Regions from separate parts of the Cronobacter condimenti 1330 genome, predicted to be linked through region 1. Evidence: predicted binding sites of a transcription regulator. Region 1 holds the regulator's gene; the other holds the start of a gene.

Region 1 (15,266 bases):
AAGATCCGGACGGTTACAAAATCGAGCTTATCGAAGAGAAAGACGCGGGTCGCGGCCTCGGCAACTGATCCCTCCGGCGGGCGTTCTGCCCGCCTTGCTGCATCCCGTCGTGAAATTTGCCATAATGCGCGCTGCTTTAATTCCCCAAACTTAAGAGACGCTGATGTCCGATAACGCTCAACTGACCGGTCTGTCCGACCGTTTTCGTGGCTTTTACCCTGTTGTCATCGATGTGGAAACCGCCGGTTTTAATGCTAAAACCGATGCGCTGCTGGAAATCGCCGCCATCACCCTGAAGATGGATGCCGATGGCTGGCTGACCCCTGATGAAACGCTACATTTTCACGTTGAGCCTTTCGAAGGCGCGATCCTCCAGCCGGAAGCGCTGGCATTTAACGGAATCGATCCGCATAACCCGCTGCGTGGCGCCGTCAGCGAATATGACGCGCTGCACGCCATTTTTAAAATGGTGCGCAAGGGTATGAAAGAGAGCAACTGCAACCGCGCGATTATGGTGGCGCATAACGCAACGTTCGATCACAGTTTCATGATGGCCGCGGCGGAACGCGCATCGCTTAAGCGCAACCCGTTTCATCCGTTCGTGACCTTCGATACCGCCGCGCTGAGCGGCCTGGCGCTGGGTCAGACGGTACTGGCGAAAGCCTGTATCGCAGCCGGTATGGTGTTTGACAGCACACAGGCCCACTCGGCGCTTTATGACACTGAACAAACCGCCCTGCTGTTTTGTGAAATCGTCAATCGCTGGAAACGCCTGGGCGGCTGGCCGTTGCCGATGGTTGAGTCTGACAACACGCCTGCCGACGGCGAATAAGCGGAACGACGCGCAAAAAAAAGCGGCCCTGAGGCCGCTTTTTTATTCGCGTCTGAGACAAAACGCGGATCCGTTACGCCATTACTCTGCGCTCGGGGTGTCTGACTGATGCTTCGCCGCGGTTTCTTTGATCAGCTGCTGCAGTTCGCCGCGCTGATACATTTCAATCACGATGTCGCAACCGCCAACCAGCTCGCCATCAACCCACAACTGCGGGAAGGTCGGCCAGTTCGCGTATTTCGGCAGTTCAGCGCGGATATCCGGGTTTTGCAGAATATCTACATACGCAAAACGCTCGCCACAGGCTGACAGCGCCTGTACAGCCTGTGCGGAGAAACCGCAGCTCGGCAGCTTCGGGGAGCCTTTCATGTACAGCAGAATCGGGTTTTCAGCGATCTGGCGTTGAATTTTTTCAAGCGTAGTGCTCATTGTCTTACTTCCTCAAGCGTCATTACGGCGTTAGCTTTACATTGTAGCGGCTCCGGAGCGTCTCGAAAATGCATAATCTTGCGCTTAAGCCCGGCGCCGTGCCGTGGTGAAAGAGAAGAAAATAATAACACTTTTCTTTGCGCTGCCGATATTCTCTCCTGAAGAGGCGCGCTAAAATGCGCTCCACCGCAGCGGTAACTGGCGAAAAATGTTGCGCCGGTTAACGAAACTGCACTGCGAAGGTGATTTGCTGCTTAACTTTGGACATTTCTTTAGATTAGAATCAGCAAGCTCTTAAAATTCATCCGTTGGCATGATTGCCGGCTTTATGCAGGGGAATGCTCAGTGGCGCGCAAAACAAAACTTGCTCTCACGCTCTGTGCTTTGTTAATGACTTCATCACTGGCTTTTGCGCCTGTCGCGCATGCGTCGGAGCAGACGCACGCCTCAAAGGTGCAAAAAGCGCACGCCAGTACGGTGAAAAAGAAAACCAGCACAAAAACCCGTCAGACCGCCAAAAAAAGCAATAACGCAACGAAGACCAAAACGGCGAAATCCGCCAGCGAGAAGCGAAACACCACCGCGAAACGCACCAGCAAATCCTCTTCTACCGCCAGTAAAACCGCTTCCCGTCGCGCTTCCAGCACTTCCGTTAAACAGGCAAGCTCTCGTCTGACTGCACAAACGTGCGCTAAGACCCACAAAAATCGCAAAACTAAATGTGTGAACGGGCCGCTGACCATTGCGGACGCGCATAAAGCGCGCGTGAAAAAAGCCCAGACGACGGCCATGAACAAACTGATGAACCAGATTGGCAAGCCGTATCACTGGGGCGGTACCTCACCGCGTACCGGGTTCGACTGTAGCGGTCTCGTCTGGTACGCCTATAAAGATCTGGTGAAATTCCGCATCCCGCGCACGGCGAACGAAATGTATCACCTGCGTGATGCCGCGCCGGTGAACCGCGGCGAGCTGGAAAGTGGCGATCTGGTGTTCTTCCGCACCCAGGGCCGCGGCACGGCGGACCACGTGGGCGTTTATGTTGGTAACGGCAAATTCATTCAGTCACCGCGCAGCGGTCAGGAAATCCAGATAACCTCACTGAGCGAAGATTACTGGCAGCGCCATTACGTCGGCGCCCGCCGCGTGATGACCCCACGTACGATCCGCTGACCGCACTCACGTTACCGTGATCATAAAAAAACGGAGAAGGTCCCCCTTCTCCGTTTTGCTTTTTATGACGTGCTGGCATTATTCAACACGGCACGCCGTTTGCGCCTCCCGGCGGCTGGAAAGCAGCACCAGCAGTAAGCCAAGTGCGGCAATCAGCGCCCCCATGACCGGCACCACGCTGTAGCCAAGCCCCGCATGAATGACCGCACCACCCGCCGCCGCACCCAGCGCGTTGCCAAGATTAAACGCACCGATATTTACCGAAGAGGACAGTCCCGGCGCTTCGCTGGCCACGCGCATCACGCGCATCTGCAGCGGCGGCACCACAGCGAACGTCGCTGCTCCCCAGACCACCATGGCGATCGCCGCGCCGATTTCGGTTTTCGCAAGCCAGGGGATCGCTGCCATGATAACGATAAGCAGCAGCAGAAAGCCCTTCAGCGTACCGCTCACTGAGCGATCCGCGAGGCGGCCCCCCAGATAGTTGCCGATGGAAAACCCGACGCCTATCAGCACAAGCATTGCGGTCACGAATGCCGCACTGGCATCAGTGATGTGGTGCAACACCGGCGCGATGTAGGTATAGAGCGTGAACATCGCGCCGGCGCCAAGCACCGTGGTCAGCAGCGCGCTTACCACCTGCGGGTGCATCAGCACCGTCAGCTCGCTTTTCACATCCGGACGCTCGCCGCTGCCGCCTTTGGGCAGGGAGAACCAGAGGCTCGCCATCGCCACCAGCCCAAGCCCGGCGGTCGCAAGAAACGACATACGCCAGCCTATCGTTTCACCAAGCCAGGTCGCGGCGGGAACGCCACCGATATTCGCGATAGTCAACCCCATAAACATGGTGGCCACGGCGCTCGCCTGCTTCTGTTTTGGCACAACACTTGCCGCGACGACCGAACCCAGCCCGAAGAACGCGCCGTGATTGAGACTGGTCAGGATGCGCGACGCCATCAGCGTCATGTAGTCAGGTGCCAGGGCCGAGAGCACATTGCCGAGGGTAAAAATCGCCATCAGGAAAATGAGCGCACTGCGTCGGGCGCGATGCGACAGCAGCAGCGTCATAAGCGGTGCGCCAACCATCACGCCGACCGCATAGGCGCTTATCAGCATACCGGCTGCGGGAATCGACACATTCACGCCATTCGCTATCACCGGCAGCAGTCCCATCGGGGAAAATTCGGTCGTGCCAATGCCAAAAGCACCAATAGCCAGTGCCAGTAACGGGAAATTGACTTTCATTAATTGCTCCAGAAATTGTACAACAGCGCCGAATACACCGGCGTAACAGCAGGACGCAGAAAGGATGGCATGTTCAGACCGAATCGATAAGTAACAAAAACAGCAAAATATTATTGCGTATATGTTAAAGATTACGCAAATAGTGTTATTAGCGAATCATAAGGGAATAACGTGAAAAAGAAAGGCAACAGCGAAGGAAAGTGCGTTAAGCGCAGGAATTGTATAAAGAGAGCGGGAGAACGGACGCGTTCTCCCGCGACACGCTTAATGCAGGATGGCAGTAAACGCGCCTGCCACAATTAAACCCAGCACAACAACAGTCGTCACCAGCGAAAATTTCAGATCGGTACTCATGGTATTCTCCTCAAAGACCCCACAAAAAACAGGTAGAGCGCATTTTTACATAATCGGGCCGAAAAATCCTGCGACATTTAACCAGATATGCGTTTTCCCTCTTCCCCTTTCGATAAAGATAAGCCAAAATTCGTCGCTACTTTATTCGGTACCGGCCATCGACCCCTCCTCACGCTAAATGTCGCGTTTCCCGGCATGCCGCACGTCCCCTCGTGGCACACAGGGGTGTGTACAGGCAAACGATTAACCCGTGATTTTACAGGGCTCAGCCAGGGGTCTGGAGTAATTATTAATGGCAACAATTAAAGACGTCGCGAAGCGAGCAAACGTTTCTACAACAACAGTCTCACATGTAATTAACAAAACCCGTTTTGTGGCGGAAGAGACGCGCAACGCGGTATGGGCAGCGATTAAAGAATTACACTATTCGCCAAGCGCCGTGGCGCGCAGCCTGAAGGTGAACCACACCAAATCTATCGGGCTACTCGCGACCAGCAGCGAAGCGCCCTATTTCGCAGAAATTATCGAAGCCGTTGAAAACAGCTGCTTTGCGAAAGGCTATACGCTTATCCTTGGCAACGCGCATAACAATCTGGAAAAGCAGCGGGCGTACCTGTCGATGATGGCGCAAAAGCGTGTGGACGGCCTGCTGGTGATGTGCTCGGAATACCCGGAGCCACTGCTGGCAACGCTTGAAGAGTATCGTCACATTCCGATGGTGGTAATGGACTGGGGCGAAGCCAAAGCGGACTTCACCGACTCGGTTATCGATAACGCTTTTCAGGGCGGTTATCTCGCGGGTCGTTATCTCATTGAGCGCGGGCATCGCGATATCGGCGTGATCCCGGGCCAGCTTGAGCGCAACACCGGCGTGGGACGTTTCTCCGGCTTTATGAAAGCACTGGAAGAAGCAGCTATTAACGTGCCGGAAAACTGGATTGTGCAGGGCGATTTTGAGCCAGAATCCGGCTACCGCGCGATGCAGCAGATCCTCTCGCAGCCGCAGCGCCCGACAGCCGTCTTCTGCGGCGGTGATATCATGGCAATGGGCGCGATTTGCGCCGCGGATGAAATGGGGCTGCGCGTGCCGCAGGATATTTCCATTATCGGCTACGATAATGTGCGTAACGCCCGCTTCTTTAGCCCGGCGCTGACGACAATTCATCAGCCAAAAGAGACGCTGGGCCAGACCGCCTTTAATATGCTGCTGGACCGAATCGTGAATAAACGCGAAGAGTCACAGACCATTGAGGTGCATCCACGCCTTATCGAACGCCGCTCGGTGGCGGACGGTCCGTTCCGCGACTATCGTCGTTAATCCCCGCCGGGAGCCTGTTTACGCAGGCTCCCGCAGCCACTCCCGGTTCAGCGTTTCACTGTCCCCCAGATAATCAAGCAACCAGCGCAGCGCGGGCGAGGCATCACTCTGGCGCCACGTCAGGCAACAGGCCGCATCAGGAAAGGGATTGTCCAGCGTCAGCGCGTGCCACGCCCCACTATCAAGCCATGGCTTCGCAAAGTGCGTCGGCACCATACCGATACAGAGCCCCTCGCCAAGCGCGTCGGCAGCGCAGTACCAGTCCGGCACCACCACGCGCCGTTGGTTATCCAGAAGCCAGGTGATGCGTTTGGGCAGCGAGCGCGAGGTATCCTCCAGCACCAGCGACGGGTAATCGCGCAGTTGATCGTCAGTCAACGCGCCCGCCTGTTGTGCCAGCGGATGGTGGCTCGCCACCACGCAGCGCCAGCTCAACGCCCCCATATCGCGAAACGCAAAGCGCCCGCCCCCGACCGGGATAGCCTGCGTGGCGCCGATGGCAAGCTCTACGCGCCCGTCGGCCAGGGCATCCCAGACGCCGTTAAACACCTCCTGCGACACCAGTAACTCCACATCGGAAAAGTGTCGGTAGAAATCGAGTACCAGACGGCGGGTACGTTCAGGGCGCACAATATTGTCCACGGCGATGGAAAGCTGGCCGCGCCAGCCGTTCGCTATCTGCTGGCACTGTTGTCGGGTGATCATCATTTTTTTGATAACAGAACGTCCTTCACGCAAAAACCAGCTGCCCGCAGGCGTCAGGACCACATCGCGGTGCCGACGCTCAAAGAGCGCTACCGCGAGCCACTCTTCGAGCTGACGTACCGTATAGCTGACCGCAGAAGGCACGCGGTGAAGTTCTGCCGCCGCCGCGCTGAAGCTGCCGTTGCGCGCCACGGCGTCCACCACTTCAAGAGAATATTCGGACCACATTTTCTGCCTGCAAAAAATTTGAACGGAAACGGCAAATATTAGCGTTTCACAAGCCGGATTGCACTCCGTACACTCCTGGCTCTTTCGCGTATTAAGAAGTGAGTTAACGTTATGCGACCTACAAAAGGATTTCTTTGCTGGCTCGCCGGGCTGAGTGTGCTTGGTTTTCTGGCGACCGATATGTATCTGCCGGCGTTCGCCGCCATCGAAGCGGATCTCCACACTGCACCTTCGGCCATCAGCGCCTCCCTAAGCCTGTTCCTTGCGGGCTTCGCGCTCGCGCAATTAGTCTGGGGCCCACTCTCTGACCGCTTTGGCCGCCGTCCTGTGCTGCTGGCAGGACTTGGGATTTTCGCCATAGGCTGTCTTGGCACCGTATGGGTGCAGAGCGCAGGCGCCCTGCTGGCGCTGCGATTCCTTCAGGCTGTCGGTGTTTGCTCGGCGGCGGTAAGCTGGCAGGCGCTGGTGACCGACCGCTACCCGGCCCAACAGGCACGCCGTATCTTCGCCACCATTATGCCGCTGGTCGGACTTTCTCCGGCACTGGCACCGCTGCTTGGCAGTTGGATCCTGAACCATTTTGACTGGCAGGCGATTTTCGTCGTGCTGTTTGCGATTACGCTGGTGTTAATGATCCCGGCGCTGCGTCTGCCTGCGGGCGCGCCGCAGGGCAACCACGACGGTGTACCGCTGAGCTTTGGCATGCTGCTGCGCTCTAAAGCTTACAGCGGCAATGTGCTTATCTATGCTGCCTGCTCCGCCAGCTTTTTTGCGTGGCTCACCGGCTCGCCGTTTATCCTTCACGAAATGGGGTACAGCCCGGCCGTGATTGGTCTGAGCTATGTGCCGCAAACAATTGCATTTATGGTGGGCGGCTACGGTTGTCGCAGCGCGCTGCAAAAATGGCAGGGAGAAAAACTTCTGCCCTGGCTGCTGGTGGGCTACGCGCTGAGCGTTGTCGCGACCTGGCTTGTGGGGTTAAGCGACACGGTGACGCTTACCACGCTCTTAATCCCCTTCTGCCTGATGGCGATGGCAAATGGCGCAATTTATCCTATTGTGGTGGCCGCGGCGCTGCTGCCATTCCCGCAGGCGACCGGGCGCGCCGCGGCGCTGCAAAATACGCTGCAACTGGGCTTGTGTTTTGTGGCGAGTCTGGTGGTCTCCTGGCTTGTGGCAACGCCGCTGCTTTCCACCACCAGCGTGATGCTGTCAACGGTACTGCTGGCGTGGCTTGGCTGGTACCTGCGCGGAGGCCGCGTCGCGCAGGGGTAATCAGGCGAGCGATAATATGCATTTTTTGTTATTAGCTTGCTAACCATCAACGGTTGAATCATCGAAAAGCGAGGCCTATACTGGTTCGCGGCTCTTTGATAATTACCATAAATATTATGTAGTAACGGGAGCCGCTGGCTCCCGTTTTTGTTTGGAATGACATTTCTGGCAAGGGTCATCCCCTTCCTCTGTTCTACGTCGGATATCAGGCTCACGGACCTTTCCGTGATATTTCTCACACACCGAAAATTGCGACTACGCTCTTTGAAGGTTCTGATCACAGTAGTGATGGAGAAGCTATGAGTTCATCGTGTATAGAAGAAATCAGCATACCGGACAACCACTGGTATCGCATCGCATCTGAACTGCTCAGCCGGGCCGGGATCGCCGTTAACGGCGCTGCGCCTTCCGATATCCAGGTGAAAAACCCTGATTTTTTTAAGCGAGTTTTACAGGAAGGCTCACTCGGGCTTGGCGAAAGCTATATGGACGGCTGGTGGGAATGCGAGCGCCTCGACCTGTTCTTCACAAAAGTGCTGCGCGCCGGGCTTGAAGACCAGCTGCCCCATCACCTTAAAGATACGCTGCGCATTCTGGGCGCCCGCCTGTTTAATCTGCAATCGAAAAAGCGCGCCTGGATTGTCGGTAAAGAGCATTACGATCTTGGTAATGACCTCTTCAGCCGCATGCTTGATCCCTACATGCAGTATTCGTGCGGCTACTGGAAAGAGGCGGATAACCTGGTGGACGCCCAGCAGGCGAAGCTGAAACTTATTTGCGAAAAACTGGAATTAAAACCCGGCATGACACTGCTGGATATCGGCTGCGGCTGGGGCGGGCTGGCAGCGTTCGCGGCGCGCCATTATGGCGTTTCGGTCACCGGCGTGACCATTTCCGCCGAGCAGCAAAAAATGGCACAGGACCGCTGTGAGAGGCTGGACGTAACTATCCTTTTGCAGGATTACCGCGATCTTGATGCGCAGTTTGACCGTATTGTGTCGGTGGGCATGTTCGAGCACGTCGGGCCGAAAAACTACGCCACTTACTTTGACGTCGCTGACCGCAACCTGAAGCCTGACGGGCTGTTTTTACTGCATACCATCGGTTCGCGTAAGACCGACAATAATGTCGACCCGTGGATTGATAAGTATATCTTCCCGAACGGTTGCCTGCCGTCGGCGCGCCAGATTGCCGCCGCCAGCGAGCCGCATTTTGTGATGGAAGACTGGCACAATTTCGGCGCTGACTACGACAAAACGCTGATGGCGTGGTACGCGCGTTTTCTGGCTGCCTGGCCTGATATCGCCGATAACTATTCTGAACGCTTTAAACGCATGTTCACTTACTACCTTAATGCCTGTGCAGGCGCATTCCGTGCGCGGGATATTCAGCTCTGGCAGGTGGTGTTCAGCCGCGGCGTCGAAAACGGCCTGCGCGTTGCCCGATAAGCATTAACCCCGGCGCACGCCGGGGGCTTTTTGCCACTGTCGTTTCCGCGCTTTGTGACACTTCTCACGCTTTCACGACGTTTCCTTCAATAAAAGTGATCCCGCCAACAATCAAGCAACAGATGCATGGAAACCGGTTTCCATTTTGTTTCACACTGAGCGCCATTCCCCCTGCCTGATAAAGGAAACGCCTCATGAGTCTGTACCAGAGTATGGTCCATGTTATTGAAAACAAAATTACGCCGCTGGCGGGCGCGATGGGTTCGCAGCGTCATGTCGTGGCGATCAGGGACGGTTTCCTTGCCGCCCTGCCGTTTATGATTATCGGTTCGTTTCTGCTGGTGTTTATCTTTCCGCCCTTCTCGCCGGACACCCAAATCGGCTTCTGCCGCGCCTGGCTCGATCTCTCGCTGAAATATCGTGAACAGCTGATGCTGCCGTTCAATTTAAGCATGGGTGTGATGACGTTTTTTATCTCGGTCGGGATTGGCGCAAGCCTTGGCAAGCACTACAAGCTTGACCCGATCATGACTGGCCTGCTGGCATTTATGGCGTTTCTGCTGGTCGCTGCCCCTTATAAAGACGGCACTATTTCTACACAATATTTCTCCGGTCAGGGCATTTTCACCGCGCTGATTACAGCCATTTACGCAAGTGAAATGTATGCGTTCCTGAAGCGTCACAACATTACGATTCGCCTGCCGAAAGAGGTGCCAACGGGCGTGGCGCGTTCGTTTGAAATCCTGATCCCGGTGGTGGTGATTGTCTTTACGCTGCATCCGCTCAACCTGATTATCGAATCCACCACCGGCATGATCCTGCCGGAAGCGATTATGCACCTGCTCTCACCGCTGGTAGCCGCCTCCGACTCGCTGCCGGCGATCCTGATTTCCGTTTTAATCTGCCAAATTCTCTGGTTTGCCGGTATTCATGGCGCGCTTATCGTTACGGGCATCATGAATCCCTTCTGGATGGCGAATCTCTCTGCCAACCAGGCCGCGCTGGCGGCAGGTGGTGCGTTACCGCATATTTATCTGCAAGGCTTCTGGGATCACTACCTGCTGATTGGCGGGGTGGGCTCAACGCTGCCGCTGGCATTTCTGCTGCTGCGAAGCCGCGCCATACACCTGCGTACGATTGGCAAAATGGGCGTCGTGCCAAGCCTGTTTAACATCAACGAGCCGATTCTTTTCGGCGCGCCGGTCATCATGAACCCAGTTTTCTTCCTGCCGTTTATTCTGGTGCCGATGGTCAACGCAGTCCTGGCCTGGACTGCGACCAAACTCGGCTGGCTGGCGCAGGTCGTCTCGCTGACGCCATGGACCACACCGGCGCCTATCGGGGCCTCGTGGGCGGCAAACTGGGCCTTCAGCCCGGTAGTCATGTGCCTTATCTGTATGGTGATGTCGGCGCTGATGTACTACCCGTTTGTGAAAGCCTATGAACGCACACTACAGAAACAGGAATCAGCACAAGAGTCGCCCGCAAGTGACACCGTCACGAACAACGCCTGATTTTTTCACGCCTGCCCTGTTGGCAGGCGTTTGACTGAGCTATGAGGATGGATATGCACTACTCATTTCCTGAAGGATTCTGGTGGGGCAGCGCCAGCTCGGCGCCGCAAACGGAAGGTGAAAGCCTGAGCCACGGCAAAACGCCCACCATCTGGGACCACTGGTTCCGCCTGCAGCCGGAGCGCTTTCATCACGGGGTCGGCCCGGCGCAGACCTCGACGTTTTATGAGCACTGGAAAGAGGATATTGCGCTGCTAAAAGCGCTCAATCACAACACCTTCCGCACGTCTGTCTCATGGGCGCGACTGATCCCGGACGGCACAGGCGCGGTGAATCAGGAGGCTGTCGCGTTCTACAATCAGGTGATTGACGAGCTGCTGCGCCAGGGCATCACGCCATTTATTAACTTGTTTCACTTCGACATGCCACTCTCGCTCCAGGAGCAGGGCGGCTTTGAGAATCGCAAGGTTATCGATGCGTATGAAGCATATGCCCGCACCTGTTTTGAGCTGTTTGGCGATCGCGTAACGCACTGGTTTACCTTCAACGAGCCGATTGTGCCGGTAGAAGGCGGGTATCTGTATGATTTCCACTATCCGAACGTGGTCGATTTCCGCCGCGCGGCGACGGTGGCGTACCACACAATGCTGGCGCATGCCCGTGCGGTAAAGGCCTATCGCGAACGTAACGACGGTGGCGAAATCGGCATCATCCTGAACCTCACGCCCTCCTACCCGCGCTCGCAAAACCCGGCGGATGTGAAGGCTGCGCATATCGCCGATCTCATGTTCAACCGCAGCTTCCTCGACCCGGCGCTTCGCGGCAGCTACCCGGAGGATCTGGTAGCGCTGCTGTCTCAGTACGATCAGTTGCCCGCCTGCCAGCCTGGCGACAAAGAACTGTTGGCCGCCGGTGTGGTGGATCTGCTCGGCATCAATTACTATCAGCCGCGGCGTATTCAGTGTCGTGATTCGCAGGTTAATCCTGACAGTCCGTTTATGCCGGAGTGGTTCTTTAGCGCCTATGAAATGCCGGGGCGTAAAATGAACCCGTATCGCGGCTGGGAAATCTATGAGAAAGGCATCTACGACATTCTCACCCGCCTGCGTGTAGAGTATGGCAACCCGCGTTGTTATATCTCAGAAAACGGCATGGGCGTTGAAAACGAACAGCGCTTTGAACAAGACGGACAGATTCAGGACGATTACCGCATTGCGTTTGTGCGCGATCACCTGAAATGGCTGCATAAAGGCTTAAGCGAAGGCAGCCGCTGTCTGGGCTACCACATGTGGACCTTTATTGATAACTGGTCCTGGTGCAATGCGTACAAGAACCGCTACGGCTTTGTGTCACTCGATCTGGAAAGCCAGAAACGCACGATTAAAAAGAGCGGTGAATGGTACCGCCAGGTGGCGGCAAAGAACGGGTTTGATGAGTAACCGAGTGGCGGCCATAGTGCCGCCACACTTTGCAGGAAAATACGATGTCCACCATCAATGATGTCGCGCGCCTGGCGCGCGTTTCCAAAGCCACCGTCTCACGGGTGCTGAGCGGCAATCGCGGCGTCAAGGAAGAGAGCCGTCTGGCCGTGCTGCGCGCCGCTGAAATGCTCAACTATCAGCCGAACGCCATCGCGCAGTCGCTCTCCAGTCAGACGACAAATTGCATTGGCGTAATTTGTGCAAGCGAACATATCCAGCAGGCGACCTGCTGGCTGCAGGCGCTGGAAAAACAGCTCAGCCAGCACGGGAAACATCTGCTGCTGCGCTTTGCGAGTAACGCGCAGGAGGTCACGCGCGCCCGCGCCGAACTCGATTCCGGTTTATGCGACGCGCTGATGATTGTCGGAGCCCGTTTTCCCCTCCCGTCGCTTGATGACGATGTCATTCTGGTGGATTGCCTGAGCGCGGCGACTGGGCAGGGCATTCAGTATGACTGGCTGTACGCCGCCCAGACGGCAGTGCAATACCTGTGCAGCCACCAGCGGCGCGACATTGCCCTGATTAATTTCCCGTCAGGCGACGCCGCGGCGGAGATCTTACAAGGATATCGCCAGGCGGCGGAAAACCATCTGGTGCCCTTTCATCGCCAGCGCGTGATTGAAGACGAACCGGTGCTGCGCATCGCGCTGCAAAAGCTCATTAACAGCGGCGTAAAATTTAATGCGTTGCTGGTCACCGACGACAGACAAGCCCATGAGGCGATGGCAATGCTGCGCGAATATCGCTTTGCGGTGCCGGAGCAGGTATTGGTGTTCAGCCTGGAGAGCTCGGGCCGCGGCGTGGGCCTTGAGGGTGTGCCAGCGATTACTTATTCGCTGGAAAGTATCGCCCGTCAGGCGGTGGCGCTGCTGGCCGGCGGCGCGACGGGCGAACGGGTGCGGGGAACGCTGGTGAGCGCATAAGCCCCGCGCACAGGTTATTCGGCGGGATGCAGTTGCGCAGTGATCGCCGCTGCGGCCTCGCGGGAGGCCAGTACACGTTCTACCGTGTCTACTACCGCCTGGGTTTGCGGGTCGATTTCGATATTGACTCGCTGGCCCAGCTTCTTCGTGCCAAGCGTGGTGCGCTGGAGCGTTTCCGGGATCAGATACACGCAAAAACGCGTCGCCGTGACCTCACCCACCGTCAGGCTGATGCCGTCGATGCCAACATACCCTTTGTGCAGGATATATTTCATCAGCGTCGGGTCCTGTAATTTAAACCAGATCTGCCGGTTATTTTCAGACGTCAGGATCTTCGCAACCTCAGCGGTGGTCATAATATGTCCTGACATTAAATGACCGCCAATTTCATCGCTGAATTTTGCCGCGCGCTCAATGTTTACCACGTCACCCGTCTGTAAATCACCGAGATTGGTAATACGCAGCGTCTCTTTCATTAAATCAAAGCTCACGCGATTGCCGTTAATTTCCGTCACCGTCAGGCAGCAACCGTTATGCGCGACCGACGCGCCCGTTTCCAGCCCCGGCAGCAGCGCGTCCGGCAGCTCCACCACATGGGTGCGGAAATTCGGTTTCTCATCAATGGCCACCACTTTCGCCGTGCCCTGAACAATACCGGTAAACATATTTGCTACTCCTGGATTCGCTAAAATGGCGGCGCGCAGCCGCAAGATTCATAACCAGAACAATAACAGGTGGAATATCCCCTTGCCAGCCTGCGCGCCCTTAAGCGCATTATTTCACTGGCTTAATAGTGAACTCTCGCTACAATAGTCTGACACATTCCCCTGCATTTTCTTCTTGCTGCCCGTTGCGGCGGCTTTTTTGTCTTTCAAATAACAACAATATACAGGTGTTCACGTGCAGAAGTATTTTGTCGAAGCGCGTCAGTTATTAGCTCTGGCAATCCCGGTGATTTTCGCGCAAATCGCCCAGACCTCAATGGGGGTTGTCGACACGGTCATGGCGGGCGGCTACAGCGCCACCGATATGGCGGCGGTCGCCATCGGCACCTCTATCTGGCTGCCTGCGATCCTCTTTGGTCACGGCCTGCTGCTGGCCCTGACGCCCGTTATTGCCCAGCTTAACGGCTCCGGGCGTCGCGACCGCATCGCGCATCAGGTTCAGCAAGGCTTTGTGCTGGCAGGCCTGGTTTCTGTGCTGATTATGCTGGTGCTGTGGAACGCCGGACATATCATCCGCGCGATGCATAACATCGATCCTGTACTTGCCGACAAAGCGGTTAACTACCTGCGCGCACTGCTGTTGGGGACGCCGGGTTATCTCTTCTTCCAGGTGCTGCGTAACCAGTGCGAAGGGCTTGCCAAAACAATGCCGGGCATGGCGATGGGTTTTATCGGCCTGCTGGTGAATATTCCGGTGAACTACATCTTTATTTATGGCCATTTCGGGATGCCCGAACTGGGTGGCGTCGGCTGCGGGGTCGCGACGGCGACAGTGTACTGGGTGATGTTTATCTGTATGCATTTCTGGGTTAAAGGCGCAGGCTCAATGCGTGATATCCGTATGCAGCCCACTGCGAGCAGCTTCGACTGGCCGGTTATCCGCCGTCTCGCGCAGATAGGCCTGCCGGTCGCCCTGGCGCTCTTTTTCGAAGTGACGCTCTTCGCCGTGGTGGCGCTGCTGGTGTCACCGCTTGGGATAGTCGACGTGGCGGGCCACCAGATAGCGCTCAATTTCAGCTCGCTGATGTTTGTTTTGCCGATGTCGATGAGTGCCGCCGTGACTATCCGCGTCGGTTTTCGTCTGGGGCAGGGTTCGACGCTTGAGGCACAAACCTCCGCGCGTACAGGCATTGCGGTCGGGATCTGCCTTGCGGTGCTGACGGCGCTCTTCACTGTCGTTTTCCGCGAGCCTATCGCCCTGCTCTATAACGACAATCCGGCGGTGGTGGCCCTCGCCTCGCACCTGATGTTGCTGGCGGCGATTTATCAGATCTCCGATTCAATCCAGGTGATCGGCAGCGGCGTGCTGCGTGGCTATAAAGATACCCGTTCGATTTTCTTTATTACCTTCATCGCCTACTGGGTGCTGGGACTGCCGAGCGGCTACATACTGGGGCTGACTGACTGGGTCGTCGAGCCGATGGGCCCGGCTGGGTTCTGGTTCGGCTTTATTCTCGGCCTGACGTCTGCCGCCATCATGATGATGTGGCGTATGCGCTACCTGCAACGCCAGCCCTCGGAAACCATTCTTGCGCGCGCTGCGCATTAATATCAGCGCCGCCCTTCGGGGCGGCGTTTTTGTCTGCCGCTGACCCGCTGTATATTGACCGCGTCAC
Region 2 (15,266 bases), 370 kb from region 1:
AATTGCAGACAGCTTAGCAGTTCCGGCGAAGCGCTAAACAGCGACAGATTCCAGCCGCCGAACTGGTTTTTCATAATACGACCGAGCAGGCTGTGCAGCGCAATCAGCGCCGGTTCGCTCTCCAGACGCTCGCCATACGGCGGGTTACTGATGACGGTACCACCAGGCCCTTCCGGCAGCGGATTGGTCAGGTGGGCCACATCCTGCGCCGTAAACGTAATAATGTCGGCAAGACCTGCGCGACGGGCGTTTGTGCGGGCGCGCTCAATCACGCGCGGATCGTTATCAGAGCCGTAAAAGCGGGTGGCGTAATCGGCAAGACCGCGACGTGCGCGAACCTGCGCCTCGGTTTTCACTTCTTTCCAGACGCTCTCATCATGCTGGGCCCAGCCGTAAAAACCCCAGTGGGTGCGATGCAGGCCTGGTGCGCGATCGGTTGCGATCATCGCCGCTTCAATGAGGAGCGTGCCGGAGCCGCACATCGGATCCAGCAGCGGCGTGCCAGGTTCCCAACCAGAGCGCATCACAATCGCCGCCGCCAGGTTTTCTTTAATTGGCGCCTGTCCGGTGCGATCGCGGTAGCCGCGCTGGTGCAAGCCTTCGCCGCTAAGGTCGATGGCAATACTGGCGGTATCTTTATTCAGCCAGACGTTAATGCGCAGATCCGGCTGCTCGCGGTCAACGCTCGGGCGCGGCAGGTTTTTACGGGTGAACGCGTCGACGATAGCGTCTTTGACCTTCATCGCGCCGTACTGGCTGTTGCGAATAGTGTCGTTAAGGCCGCTGAAATGAACCGCGAATGTGGCGTCAGGCGCGAAAATGCTCGTCCAGTCGATAGCCTGAACGCCCAGATAGAGATCCAGATCGCTGTAAACCCCGCATTCGCCAAGCGGCAGCAGGATACGTGACGCCAGGCGACTCCACATCAGGCTTTGATAAACCAGAGCCGCATCGCCCTGAAAATGCACGCCACCCTGAACAACCTGGCACTCTTGCGCGCCCAGGTTTTCCAGTTCAGTTTTTAACAGCTCTTCGAGCCCACGCGCCGTACTGGCAAACAAAGCTTTCATATCGTCACTTCAGTAAAAAGAAAATTGTGGCGCATTATAGCCAATCCGCCACGCATGTCATAAAGTTGCCCTTCTATTTCTTAGCCGGGAGGGCGCACGCCATGGTTTTATCGCAGCTTTTTATTCATCCGGTGAAATCAATGCGTGGGTTGCAGGTCTCTCACGCGCTGGCAGACGTCAGCGGCCTGGCAGGTGACCGCGCCTTCATGGTGACGGAAACCGATGGCACCTTTATTACCGCACGTCAGCATCCGCAGATGGTGCTCTTTACGCCTGCCCTGTTACCGGAAGGTCTGCACCTTACCGCACCGGATGGCAGCAGCGCCGCCATTCGTTTCGTCGATTTTCAGCCCACTCCCGCGCCGACTGAAGTCTGGGGAAATCATTTTACGGCACGCATTGCGCCGCCCGAAATTAACCAGTGGCTGAGCACTTTTTTTAGTCGTGACGTGCAGTTGCGCTGGGTGGGGCCGTCGCTTACGCGCCGCGTAAAACACCATCCTGGCGTGCCGCTCGGTTTCGCTGACGGTTTTCCTTATTTACTGGCCAACGAGGCTTCCCTGCGTGATCTGCAAAAGCGCTGCCCCGCAGGCGTTGCCATGAATCAGTTTCGCCCTAATCTGGTTGTCACCGGCGTTGAGGCCTGGGCGGAAGATACCTGGAAAGTTATCCGCATCGGCGAGGTGATCTTTGATGTTGCCAAGCCGTGCAGCCGCTGCATTTTCACAACGGTCAGCCCCGAGCGCGGACGCAAACACCCCAGCGGCGAGCCGCTGGCGACGCTGCAAAAATTCCGTACAGCGCTTGATAACGGCGACGTTGATTTCGGCCAGAACCTGATTGCGCGTAACAGTGGCGTCATCCGCGCGGGCGATCGCGTTGAAGTGCTGGCGACAGGCCCGGCGCGTCTCTACGGCGCAGGCGTGGTCGAAGAGCGCGCAGCGCCCGCCGCCACGCTCGCCGCGCAGGTCGCTATTGAATGGGAAGGAAAACCGTTTATTGGCAACAACCAGCAGGTCGTACTGGAGCAGCTTGAACAACAAGGCATTCGTATACCGTATTCCTGCCGCGCCGGTATTTGCGGCAGTTGCCGCGTGACGTTACTGGAAGGTGAAGTGACGCCGCTTAAGAAAAGCGCGCTGGGCGATGACGGGACGTTTTTAAGCTGTAGCTGCGTACCGGCGGGTGCGGTGAGGCTCGCCCGTTAAACGGCCTGATCAAGGCTCAGCTGCGGCGCGCACGCCAGCGGTTTGAGCCTGTCATTCATAATCTTTATAGCATCCCCTAACTGCATCGCGCGTCCCGCGAGCGTTAACGATGGCTGCGCCAGCAGGCACAACGTTGCGTTATCGCCAGGTTCCACCACCAGCAAACTGACAGCTTCGCCGCTGTCGCTAAGCCACACACAGGCGGCATCGCCACAGCCAGGCAACCATTCAGCCTCTTCGTGGGCTAAAAAGTGCCAGCTTTTCGGCATCTGGGGTTTGAGAAAACGGATAGCAACGAGCGCATTGAGCACCAGTTCAGCGCGCTGCTCGGCGGAGAGAGGAAGGTCACGGCATTTTTCGTCGAAGGAAAACCAGAGGGCAGCGTCATCGACGCAGAATCCAGCAGGGTCGAACGCATCAGGCGTCAACATTTTGCGTGCGAAACGCGAGCGAAACAGCATGCCGTTGGCGAGATCGAGCATCATTCGGTCGTGCTCTTCATCATAATACCATCGCCAGTTATCATCCGGCTTTATACGCATTGTTATCCCCCTACCGCTCTGAAACTCAAAAATATTTCCCTTATTTTGCCGCTTCGTTTATTCCCTCATTAATCTAAGACTATGACGTTTAAATTAGCAACAACCGCGGAATATAAAACAACCAGGGCTGAAAATAAAGCCCTGGTGCTCTTAGATAAGGAAATGCTTAAAGATGGGTCACAATTTCTTTAACGAGCGGGGGGCCTTTGAAAATAAAGCCGGAATAGATCTGAATAAGCGAAGCGCCAGCGGCCATTTTTTCGCGCGCGGCGATGACAGAATCAATGCCCCCCACACCGATAATCGGCAGGCGGCCTTTTAATTCCTGGCTTAAAAGTCGAATGATTTCCGTACTTTTTAATTGCAACGGACGCCCGCTTAAACCACCGGTTTCATCGCAATGTTTCATGCCCTGTACCAGGCTGCGATCGAGCGTGGTATTGGTCGCAATAACGCCATCAATGTGATGACGTACCAGACTGTCGGCAACCTGGATCAATTCATCGACAGAAAGATCGGGCGCGATCTTCACCGCCACAGGGACATATTTATGATGCTTTTGAGCAAGGATCTGTTGCTGATTTTTAATCGCAGCGAGAAGATCATCCAGTGCTTCGCCATATTGCAGTGAGCGCAAACCTGGCGTATTTGGTGAAGAGATATTAATCGCGATATAACCGGCGTAAGGAAAAACCTTTTCCATACAGATCAGATAGTCATCCTTTCCCTGCTCGACCGGCGTATCTTTATTTTTGCCGATATTAATGCCGAGCACGCCGTCAAAATGCGCTTTTTTGACGTTCTCAACCAGGTTATCCACGCCGAGGTTATTAAAGCCCATACGGTTAATTAGCCCCTCCGCCGCTACCAGGCGGAACAGCCGCGGCTTGTCGTTGCCAGGCTGCGGGCGCGGCGTCACGGTGCCGATTTCAAGGGAGCCGAAACCCAGCGCGCCAAGCGCGTCGATGCATTCCCCATTCTTGTCGAGGCCCGCAGCAAGACCCAGCGGATTTTTAAATGTCAGTCCCATGCAGGTGACCGGTTTGGACGGCACTTTCTGGCGCAGCAGCGCCTCAAGCGGCGTACCGGTGACGCGGCGCATTTGCTGGAAGGTAAATTCGTGAGCGCGCTCTGGGTCGAGCTGGAAAAGGGCTTTTCGAACGAAGGGGTAGTACATGAACTCTCCTGGATTCCCGGTGTGCAAACCGGGGCGCTATTATCTGCGATCCGCTTCACAAAGGGAATTGACCTGCGGCAAAAAAGCGCCGTTGAACGCAAACGTTTTCTTTTTTAACCACGATTATGCGATTTCCGGCAAAGCATCCCCGAAATTTTTAGTTTCTCCCCCCGCCTCCCTCTGCCACTATCTCGTCATATTGTTATTAATGTTAAATATAAACAAACTTTTGGTTATAAGGAGGTGGTATGCAGTTATTACTCTGGCGGGAAGCCCGCGCTTCCCGTCGCGATCCAGCGCCCTGCTTTCCTGGCTTGCTAATGAACTGACCCGGCTCGACGTGGAGGTTTGCCACTGGCATATCCACAATTTCGCCGCCGAAGATTTGCTCTATGCCCGTTTCGACAGTCCGGCGCTATTGACCCTGATTGAGCAGCTCCAGCAGGCGGATGGCGTCATTATTGCCACGCCGGTTTACAAAGCCTCGTTTTCTGGCGCGCTGAAAACGCTGCTTGATCTTCTGCCTGAACGGGCGCTTGAGAAAAAAGTCGTGCTGCCGCTCGCAACAGGCGGATCGGTCGGGCATTTACTGGCGCTCGATTACGCCCTCAAGCCTGTGCTCAATGCGCTGAAAGCGCAGGAGATCCTCCACGGCGTCTTCGCCGACGATAGCCAGGTGCTTGATTACCACCATCAGCCGCGCTTTTCGCCGCTGCTGCAAACCCGTCTCGATGACGCACTGGAAAGTTTCTGGCAGGCCCTGACGCGCCGCCATCTGGCGACCCCTGCGCCACATTTCACAAGGAGAACGTTACATGCTTAATTTTTTGCGCCGTCACGCCGTGACGCTACTGGCCGCAGGCCTGACACTCTTTGTCACCGCCGCGCAGGCCGCCCCGCCGCAGCCGGAGGCCTTACGCATCGGCTATCAGAAAGGCTCAGTGAGCATGGTGCTCGCCAAAAGCCACCAGTTGCTGGAGAAACGCTATCCGAACACGCGCATCAGTTGGGTGGAATTCCCGGCAGGCCCACAACTGCTGGAAGCGCTCAATGTAGGCAGCATTGATCTTGGCAGCACCGGTGATATCCCGCCTATTTTCGCCCAGGCGGCAGGCGCGGATCTGGTCTACATCGGCAGCGAGCCGCCGAAGCCTAAAGCAGAAGTGCTGCTGGTAGCAGAGAACAGCCCGATCAAAACGGTGGCCGATCTCAAAGGCCATAAGGTGGCGTTTCAGAAAGGCTCCAGCTCCCACAACTTACTGCTGCGTGCGTTGCAAAAAGCCGGGCTGAGCTTCAGCGATATTCAGCCCGTATACCTGACCCCGGCCGATGCGCGCGCCGCGTTCACGCAGGGCAATGTCGATGCCTGGGCTATCTGGGATCCGTACTACTCTGCCGCGCTTCGTCAGGGTGGCGTGCGTGTGCTGACCGATGGCACCGATCTCAATCTCACTGGTTCGTTCTATCTTGCCGCACGCCCTTATGCGCAGAAGTATGGGCAATTTCTGACAGGCGTACTGGACAGCTTCAGCGAAGCGGACGCCCTGACGCGCAGCCAGCGCGCCGCGAGCGTCACACTCTTTGCCAAAAGCATTGGTCTGCCGGAGCCGGTTATTGCGCTCTATTTTGATCACCGGCCGCCGACCCGTATTACGCCTGTTAATGAAGAGACGGCCGTGCGCCAGCAACACACCGCCGATCTGTTTTACGACAACCATTTAGTCCCTAAAAAAGTCGACATCCGCAGCCGCATCTGGGCGGGCGCAACCGAAGGAGAGAAATCATGAGTCTGAATCTGTTCTGGTTTTTACCGACCCACGGCGATGGGCATTATCTCGGCAGCGATGCGGGCGCTCGTCCGGTGGACCACGGCTATTTACAGCAGATAGCCCAGGCCGCGGACCGTCTGGGATTCACCGGCGTGCTGATCCCAACCGGACGCTCCTGCGAGGACGCCTGGCTGGTCGCCGCCTCGATGATTCCGGTGACGCAGCGACTGAAGTTTCTGGTGGCCCTGCGCCCGTCGGTCGTCTCACCGACCGTGGCAGCGCGCCAGGCCGCAACGCTCGACCGGCTTTCCAATGGCCGTGCCCTGTTTAACCTGGTGACAGGCAGCGATCCGCAGGAGCTGGCGGGCGATGGCGTTTTCCTCGATCACACTGCGCGCTATGAGGCTTCAGCCGAATTTACCCGTGTCTGGCGACGCCTGCTGGAAGGCGAGAAAGTCGATTTTGATGGCAAGCATATTAAGGTGCGTGGTGCCCAGTTGCTTTTCCCGCCAGTACAGCAGCCGCGCCCGCCACTCTATTTCGGCGGATCGTCTGATGTCGCGCAGGATCTCGCTGCCGAGCAGGTAGATCTCTATCTCACCTGGGGCGAGCCGCCTGAACTCGTGAAAGAAAAAATCGCCCAGGTTCGCGCCAAAGCGGCGGCGCACGGACGTACGGTGCGCTTTGGCATCCGTCTGCATGTGATTGTCCGCGAAACGAATGACGAGGCGTGGCAGGCCGCCGACCGGCTGATTGCGCATCTGGATGACGAGACGATAGCGAAAGCCCAGACGGCGTTTGCGCGTCAGGATTCGGTCGGCCAGCAGCGCATGGCAGCGCTGCACGGCGGGCGTCGCGACCAGCTTGAAATTAGCCCTAACCTTTGGGCGGGCGTGGGCCTGGTACGCGGCGGCGCGGGAACGGCGCTGGTGGGCGATGGCCCAACGGTGGCGGCGCGGATCAATGAATACGCGGCACTCGGCATCGACAGCTTTATTCTCTCCGGCTATCCGCATCTTGAAGAGGCGTACCGGGTGGGCGAGCTGCTGTTCCCGCATCTGGACGTCACCATCCCCGAAGTGCCCCAGCCGCGTACGCTCGCGGCGCAGGGCGAGGCGGTGGCCAACGAATTTATTCCGCGCCGCGTGGCGCAGAGTTAAGGAGGCCACATGGCAAGCGCTTCGCAAAAATGGCTCGAGCGCGCCGCGCCGTGGGTGGTGCCAGTGGGCGTAATAGCCTTCTGGCAGCTCGCCTCACAAACGGGCTGGCTCTCAACACGCATCCTGACGTCGCCACAGAGCGTGGTGGAAACCTTCTGGCGGCTGATGGCAAGCGGCGAGCTCTGGCAACATCTGGCTATCAGCAGCTGGCGCGCAATGGTGGGCTTTACCATCGGCGGGCTGATTGGGCTCACGCTTGGGCTTATCAGCGGCCTGTCGCGCTGGGGCGAGCGGCTGCTCGACAGCTCGATTCAAATGCTGCGCAACGTGCCGCATCTGGCGCTGATCCCGCTGGTGATTCTGTGGTTCGGCATTGATGAGAGCGCCAAAATTTTTCTGGTGGCGCTCGGCACGCTGTTTCCCATTTATATCAATACCTGGCATGGCATACGTAATATCGACAGCGGCCTGCTGGAGATGGCGCGTAGTTATGGACTGTCAGGCTTTAGCCTTTTCCGGCAGGTCATTCTGCCAGGCGCCCTGCCCTCCATTATGGTTGGCGTGCGCTTTGCACTCGGGTTGATGTGGCTGACGCTTATCGTCGCAGAAACGATTTCAGCGAACTCGGGCATCGGCTATCTCGCAATGAACGCGCGCGAATTTTTGCAAACTGATGTCGTCGTGGTGGCAATTATTCTCTACGCCCTGCTTGGCAAGCTGGCGGACCTCAGCGCCCGGGCGCTGGAACGCCTCTGGCTGCGCTGGCACCCCGCTTACCAGTTAAAGGAGGCGAACGCATGACTACCGCACGACTTAACCAGGGCACACCGCTGCTGCTGGAAGGCATCAGCAAACGCTACGGCGCCAAAACTATTCTCAACGGGCTGAACCTGCATATTCCCGCCGGACAATTTGTCGCGGTAGTCGGGCGCAGCGGCGGTGGAAAAAGCACGCTGTTGCGGCTGCTGGCCGGGCTTGAGGCCCCAAACGAGGGCGAGTTGAGCGCTGGCAACGCGCCGCTTGCCGACGCCCGGGAGGATACCCGCATGATGTTTCAGGATGCGCGCCTGCTGCCCTGGAAAACGGTCCTCGAAAACGTGGGGCTGGGCCTTAAAGGTCGCTGGCAGCCGGCGGCACGGCAGGTGCTGGACGAAGTGGGACTTGGCGACCGTGCGGGCGACTGGCCTGCAGCGCTTTCGGGCGGACAGAAACAACGCGTGGCGCTGGCGCGCGCGCTGATTCATCGTCCGGGGTTGCTGCTGCTTGATGAACCGCTCGGGGCGCTGGACGCGCTGACACGTCTTGAGATGCAGGATTTGATTGTATCGCTGTGGCGCGAACACGGGTTTACGGTGCTGCTGGTGACGCACGATGTGAGCGAAGCAGTGGCGATGGCAGAGCGGGTGTTATTGATTGAAGACGGAAAAACTGGCTTTGACCTGACCGTCGATTTACCGCACCCGCGCCGTCACGGCACGCCGCATCTTGCAGAGCTTGAAGCCGAGGTGTTGAACCGTGTGATGCGTAAAACGCCTGCGCCCGTACGGGCAGTAAAGGTGGGGTGACCAGAAAAAGGCGGGTGCGTTGTGCACCCGCCTGACATGGTGATGGACCGTACGATAAATGTGTCGGTCGGGTAAGCGTAATGCGACCCGCCGCTCATGTTTACCGGTTACGCCAGCGCTTTACTCACTTTCTCATACAAATCGCCAGATAACTTCGGTAGCGCTTTTAACTCTTCCAGCGCCGCACGCATCAGCGCCTGACGTTTGTCGTCATAACGTTTCAGGCGGATCAGCGGCTCAATCAGACGTGACGCCACCTGCGGGTTGCGCGTATTGAGCTCGGTGAGCATCTCCACCAGGAAACGATAACCGCTGCCATCCTCGGCATGGAAGGCCGCCGGATTGTTGGTGGCAAACGCGCCGACCAGCGCACGAACGCGGTTGGGGTTACCGAGGCTGAATGAACGATGCTCCAGCAGTGCACGGACATTGGTCACCACCGCTTTCGCCGGGCTCATGGCCTGCAACATAAACCATTTGTCCATCACCAGACCGTCGTGATGCCACTTGTCGTCATATTCGGCAAGCAGCGTATCGCGACACGGCAGCTGTGCTGCCACGGCCGTTGCAAGGGCCGCGAGCGCGTCGGTCATGTTGTCCGCCTCGTGGTACTGCATCGCAACCAGTTTATCGGCCAGTTGTGCATCGCCAAACGCCAGATAGTGCAGGCAGGTGTTACGCAGCGCGCGCTTGCCGATATCCGCATGATCGATACGATAACCGGTCAGCTTATGGGCGTTGTAGACCGCCAGTAGTTCATCGGCCAGTTCAGTGGCAAGCGTGCGCGTCAGTGCATCATGCACAGCGGCGATAGCCTGCGGGTCGATAGTCTGGAACAGCTCGGCAATTTCATTCTGCGACGGCAGTGTCAGGATCTCTGCCGCCAGTGCCGGATCGAGGGTCTCATCAAGCAGGATCGCGCGGAAGGCATCCGCGACGTGCAGCGGCAGCGACAGCGGTTGCTGCTGCTGATAACGCGCGACATTCAGTTTGATATGGGTGGCAAGCAGGCTCTGCGCCGCGTCCCAGCGGGAGAAATCGTTGCGTGCGTGACGCATCAGGAACGTCAACTGCTGATCGCTCCATTTGTATTCAAGCTTCACGGGAGCGGAGAATTCACGCAACAGCGACGGCACCGGCTGGAAATAGACATTGTCGAAAACGAAGGTCTGCTCCGCCTGGGTGAGGTTCAGCACGTGGTGCACCGGATGCCCCTCTTTTTGCAGCGGGATCACGTTACCTTCGTTGTCATAAAGCTCAATATCAAACGGAATATGCAGCGGCAGTTTTTCCGGCTGATCCGCCGTCGGCGGCGTTCTCTGGCTTAGCGTCAGGGTGTACTGCTCGGTTTGCGGGTTGTAGTCATCCTGTACGGTGACAATCGGCGTACCGGACTGGCTGTACCAGCGGCGGAAATGCGACAGGTCAACATTGGACGCATCTTCCATCGCCTGCACGAAATCGTCGCAGGTGGCGGCGCTGCCGTCATGGCGTTCGAAATAGAGCTGCATGCCCTTCTGGAAATTGGCTTCGCCCAGCAGCGTATGCAGCATGCGGATCACTTCGGAGCCTTTTTCATACACCGTCAGGGTGTAGAAATTGTTCATCTCGATGACCATGTCCGGGCGAATCGGGTGCGCCATCGGGCTTGCGTCTTCAGCGAACTGCATAGCACGCATGGTGCGCACGTTGCTGATGCGGTTAACCGCACGGGAGCCGAGATCGGAGCTGAACTCCTGATCGCGAAATACCGTTAGCCCCTCTTTCAGGCTGAGCTGGAACCAGTCGCGGCAGGTGACGCGGTTACCGGTCCAGTTATGGAAATATTCGTGTCCAATGACACGTTCAATATTGAGGTAGTCTTTATCAGTCGCGGTTTCGGCGCGCGCCAGCACAAATTTGGAGTTAAAGACATTCAGCCCTTTGTTCTCCATCGCGCCCATATTGAAGAAATCCACCGCAACTATCATATAGATGTCGAGATCGTACTCCAGACCAAAACGCGTTTCGTCCCACTTCATGGAGTTTTTCAGCGAGGTCATCGCCCAGCCAGCGCGATCAAGATTGCCGCGATCTACATAAAGCTCCAGCGCGACATCACGCCCGGAACGGGTAGTGAAGGTATCACGCAGCACATCGAAATCGCCCGCTACCAGCGCGAACAGATAACACGGTTTCGGGAACGGATCTTCCCATTGCATCCAGTGACGGCCATCGTCCAGCTCGCCCTGCGCGACACGGTTGCCGTTAGAAAGCAGATACGGGTATTTCGCTTTATCAGCGATAATTTTGGTCGTGAAGCGGGCCAGCACGTCCGGGCGATCCAGGTACCAGGTAATATGACGGAAACCTTCCGCTTCGCACTGGGTGCAAAGCGCTTCGCCCGACTGATATAGCCCTTCCAGCGCAGTGTTCGTCGCTGGGCTAATGTTATTGACGATTTTTAAAGTAAAGCGCTCCGGCACGTTTTCCAGCACCAGCGCGCCCTCTTCCAGGCGATGTTGCGTCCAGGGCGTGCCATCAACCTCGACCGAAATCAGGGTAAGGTCTTCGCCGTCCAGACGCAGCGGCGCATTCTCCGCCACACGGCGGTTGACCTGACTGACCGCCGTGACCCGCGTTCTGGCGGCGTCGAGGTCGAAGGTCAGATCAATATCGGTAATCATATAATCCGGCGCACGGTAGTCGTGGCGGTATTTTGCTTGTGGCTGTTGAGTCATAAAAAACCTTATCCAGGGTCCGTATGGTTACGTCTCCAGTCTATTCCTGTTGCGTTAATGTTGCCACGCAGAATCTTTCACTTTTCAGAGGCTACCGGGCAGATTGCTACAATTAAGTAACATGCGGCACGAATTGCCCTCGACCCGCTTCGTCGGTTGTGTTGTGATCCTGCTTCAATAAACCGATAATCAGGGTATACTCCTGCGTCTTTATCTGCTTATGCCACTGATAGACACGCGCCTGTGAGAGGATGCCAGTTCGCACCATGACACAATACGCTTCCCCCCTATTGCAAACGCTGCTGGATACGGACGCCTATAAGCTGCATATGCAGCAGGCGGTTTTTCACCACTATGCTGACGTGCATGTGACAGCAGAATTTCGCTGCCGTGGTGACGATCTGCTGGGCATTTATGCCGACGCCATTCGCGAACAGGTTGACGCTATGCAACATCTGGCGCTTTCCGACGTCGAATTTCAGTGGCTCTCCGGCCTGCCGTTTTTCAAAGCGGACTACCTCGCCTGGCTGAAAAACTTCCGTTATGACCCCTCGCAGGTACAAATTCGTAACGATGGCGGCAAACTCGACATTCGCATGAGCGGCCCGTGGCGTGAAGTTATCATGTGGGAAGTGCCGCTGCTGGCGGTCATCAGCGAACTGGTGCACCGCTATCGTTCCCCGCAGGCGAGCGTCGATCAAGCGCTGACGCATCTCGATGTCAAATTGCAGGATTTCCGTGCGATGACTGACGGGCTCGATCTGAGCGCGTTCCGCCTCATGGATTTCGGCACCCGCCGTCGTTTTTCACGCGAAGTTCAGCAGGCCATCGTTGAGCGGCTCAAGCAGGAACCGTGGTTTATCGGCACCAGCAACTATGACCTCGCGCGTCGTCTCTCTCTGACACCAATGGGCACTCAGGCTCATGAATGGTTTCAGGCGCATCAACAAATAAGCCCGGATCTTGCCAATAGCCAGATTGCAGCGTTGCAGGCGTGGCTCGATGAATATCCGGATATGCTCGGCATCGCGCTGACTGACTGTATTACGATGGATGCGTTCCTGCGTGACTTTGGCCCGGCGTTCGCCGGACGCTATCAGGGGCTGCGCCATGACTCTGGTGACCCGATCCAGTGGGGCGAAAAAGCCATCACGCATTATCAGGCACTCGGTATCGACCCGCTCAGCAAGACGCTGATTTTTTCCGACAATCTCGATTTCGCTAAAGCGATTGAGCTCTATCGCCATTTTGCCGATCGCATTAAGCTCGGCTTTGGCATCGGCACCCGCCTGACCTGCGATATCCCACAGGTGAAGCCGCTCAACATTGTGATTAAGCTTGTCGAGTGTAATGGCCGCCCGGTCGCCAAGCTCTCTGACAGCCCTGGCAAAACCATCTGTCATGACAAAGCGTTCGTGCGCGCGTTGCGCAAAGCCTTCGACCTGCCGCAGGTGCGCAAAGCAAGCTAATGTATTCCTTCAGGGAGCCGCGCGCTCCCTGCTTTCTCTTCCCCTTTCGGATTTCTTTTTCCCGCACCGCGAATTCTGCTTGTCTGATGGCGTATGCCAGGTAACATAGATAACCCCCCGTCCGGGTGGAAAATGTTATTTTTGACCATTAACCAGAGAGAAAATTATGAGCGTTGTGCCTGTAGCCGACGTACTCCAGGGCCGCGTTGCCGTTGACAGTGAAGTCACCGTGCGCGGGTGGGTGCGTACCCGAAGAGATTCAAAAGCTGGCATCTCCTTCCTCGCCGTTTATGACGGTTCCTGCTTTGATCCGATACAGGCTGTCATCAATAATTCTCTGCCCAATTATAATGAAGAGGTGCTGCACCTCACGACGGGCTGTTCTGTTATCGTCACCGGCAAGGTGGTCGAATCCCCGGGCGAAGGCCAGAGCTTTGAGCTGCAGGCAACGCAGGTTGAAGTGACCGGCTGGGTTGACGATCCGGATACCTACCCGATGGCGGCCAAGCGTCACAGCATCGAGTATCTGCGTGAAGTGGCGCACCTGCGTCCGCGTACCAACCTTATCGGCGCGGTGGCCCGTGTGCGTCACACCCTGGCGCAGGCGCTGCACCGTTTCTTCCACGAGCAGGGCTTCTTCTGGGTGTCCACCCCACTGATCACCGCCTCCGATACCGAAGGCGCAGGTGAGATGTTCCGCGTCTCTACACTGGATCTCGAAAACCTGCCGCGCGACGGCCAGGGCAAAATCGATTTCGACAAAGACTTTTTCGGCAAAGAAGCGTTTCTGACGGTTTCTGGCCAGTTGAACGGCGAAACCTACGCCTGCGCGCTGTCGAAAATCTACACCTTCGGCCCTACTTTCCGTGCGGAAAACTCCAACACCAGCCGCCACCTGGCGGAGTTCTGGATGCTGGAGCCGGAAGTGGCATTCGCCAATCTGAATGATGTGGCAGGTCTTGCGGAAGCGATGCTGAAATATGTCTTCAAAGCGGTGCTCGATGAGCGCATGGATGACATGAAATTCTTCGCGGAGCGCGTCGATAAAGAAGCCGTCGACCGTCTGGAGCGATTCATTTCCGCAGACTTTGCGCAGGTGGATTACACCGACGCTGTCGCCATCCTTGAGAAGTGCGGCGAGAAATTTGAAAACCCGGTTTACTGGGGTGTGGATCTGGCATCCGAGCATGAGCGTTATCTCGCTGAGAAACACTTTAAAGCGCCGGTCGTCGTGAAAAACTACCCGAAAGACATTAAAGCGTTTTACATGCGTCTTAACGAAGATGGTAAAACTGTGGCCGCAATGGACGTGCTCGCGCCGGGTATCGGTGAAATCATCGGCGGCTCGCAGCGTGAAGAACGTCTTGACGTGCTCGACGCCCGCATGGCTGAGATGGGTCTTAATAAAGAAGACTACTGGTGGTATCGCGACCTGCGCCGTTACGGCACCGTGCCGCACGCGGGCTTCGGTCTCGGCTTTGAACGTCTGATAGCCTATGTGACTGGTGTTCAAAACGTACGCGATGTTATTCCTTTCCCGCGTACGCCACGTAACGCGAACTTCTAATCCTCAAAGGGCCAGCTTGCTGGCCCTTTCTCTTTCTGCCTGCCCGTTGTGCATTTTTTATTACAGCATCGCTTATCTTTCTGCTGCGCAAAAATCAGCCAATCCTCTTATGGCATTTTTTTGCACCGCTTCGCTATAGCAGATTTGTACACAACTTCCACAGCCATCCAGACTTCCATCCTTGCTCGGCAATAAAAAACCGTTACTGCTTACAATTGTATAAAAATGCAGCTTATCAAAATTAATGATAAGTTTTTCATATATATAAGAAAGGAATGGCCGAAATTTATTCACTTAAGTAATAAATTTGAGGTCTCTCACAAAGTCCCCTCCCATTAACAAAATCTTACACAATATTTCTTTTTGTTACCTGATTTAGACATTTGTAGCACTTTCAGGGTAGCGAAACGATTATATGAATGGAAAGATGCCAGACAGACACAGAAAGACACCAAACTCTCATCAATAGTTCCGTAATGAATTATTGACGGCAGTGGCAGGTGTTCAAAAAAACCAATGAGGGTAATAAATAATGATGAAGCGCAATATCCTGGCAGTGGTTATCCCTGCCCTGCTGGTAGCCGGTGCAGCAAACGCTGCAGAAATCTATAATAAAGACGGCAACAAAGTAGATATTTACGGTAAAGCAGTAGGTCTGCACTATTTTACTAAAGACAATGGCGCAAACGGTTATGATGGCAACGGCGACAGAACGTATGCCCGTCTTGGTTTTAAAGGTGAGACGCAGATCAATGACCAACTGACCGGTTACGGCCAGTGGGAATATAATTTCCAGGGTAACAATGCTGAAAGCGGTACTGGCGTTCAGAACGGAAATAAAACCCGTCTGGCATTTGCTGGTCTGAAATTCGGTGACTTCGGTTCTTTCGACTATGGTCGTAACTACGGCCTGGTATACGATGCTATCGGCGTAACCGATATGCTGCCTGAGTTCGGTGGCGACACTGGTGCCAGCGATAACTTCTTTGCTGGCCGTAACGGTGGTCTGGCAACTTACC

What was found. Region 1 encodes PurR, which represses purine synthesis genes. Its sites were predicted from a motif close to CANGCAAACGTTTGCNTG; they were not measured.
Region 2: a site for PurR is predicted at 4,092-4,109, ahead of pyrD (quinone-dependent dihydroorotate dehydrogenase). Genes of this name have one in related genera too.

Annotation. Positions count from the first base shown of each region.
Region 1 covers NZ_CP012264.1:1,935,117-1,950,382, reverse strand. The annotation lists gene gloA (lactoylglutathione lyase) at 1-68, shown strand, start outside; gene rnt (ribonuclease T) at 164-832, shown strand; gene AFK62_RS08940 (Grx4 family monothiol glutaredoxin) at 914-1,261, opposite strand; gene AFK62_RS08935 (C40 family peptidase) at 1,607-2,434, shown strand; gene AFK62_RS08930 (MFS transporter) at 2,513-3,679, opposite strand; gene cydH (cytochrome bd-I oxidase subunit CydH) at 3,944-4,033, opposite strand; gene purR (HTH-type transcriptional repressor PurR) at 4,326-5,351, shown strand; gene punR (DNA-binding transcriptional activator PunR) at 5,370-6,284, opposite strand; gene punC (purine nucleoside transporter PunC) at 6,396-7,559, shown strand; gene cfa (cyclopropane fatty acyl phospholipid synthase) at 7,859-9,007, shown strand; gene AFK62_RS08905 (PTS sugar transporter subunit IIC) at 9,202-10,521, shown strand; gene AFK62_RS08900 (glycoside hydrolase family 1 protein) at 10,575-11,960, shown strand; gene AFK62_RS08895 (LacI family DNA-binding transcriptional regulator) at 12,005-12,925, shown strand; gene AFK62_RS08890 (riboflavin synthase) at 12,940-13,590, opposite strand; gene mdtK (MdtK family multidrug efflux MATE transporter) at 13,826-15,199, shown strand.
Region 2 covers NZ_CP012264.1:1,562,519-1,577,784, reverse strand. The annotation lists gene rlmKL (bifunctional 23S rRNA (guanine(2069)-N(7))-methyltransferase RlmK/23S rRNA (guanine(2445)-N(2))-methyltransferase RlmL) at 1-1,070, opposite strand, end outside; gene AFK62_RS07170 (YcbX family protein) at 1,172-2,278, shown strand; gene zapC (cell division protein ZapC) at 2,275-2,820, opposite strand; gene pyrD (quinone-dependent dihydroorotate dehydrogenase) at 2,987-3,997, opposite strand; gene ssuE (NADPH-dependent FMN reductase) at 4,233-4,820, shown strand; gene AFK62_RS07150 (sulfonate ABC transporter substrate-binding protein) at 4,813-5,784, shown strand; gene ssuD (FMNH2-dependent alkanesulfonate monooxygenase) at 5,781-6,926, shown strand; gene ssuC (aliphatic sulfonate ABC transporter permease SsuC) at 6,936-7,727, shown strand; gene ssuB (aliphatic sulfonates ABC transporter ATP-binding protein) at 7,724-8,491, shown strand; gene pepN (aminopeptidase N) at 8,599-11,211, opposite strand; gene pncB (nicotinate phosphoribosyltransferase) at 11,478-12,680, shown strand; gene asnS (asparagine--tRNA ligase) at 12,847-14,247, shown strand; gene ompF (porin OmpF) at 14,780-15,266, shown strand, end outside.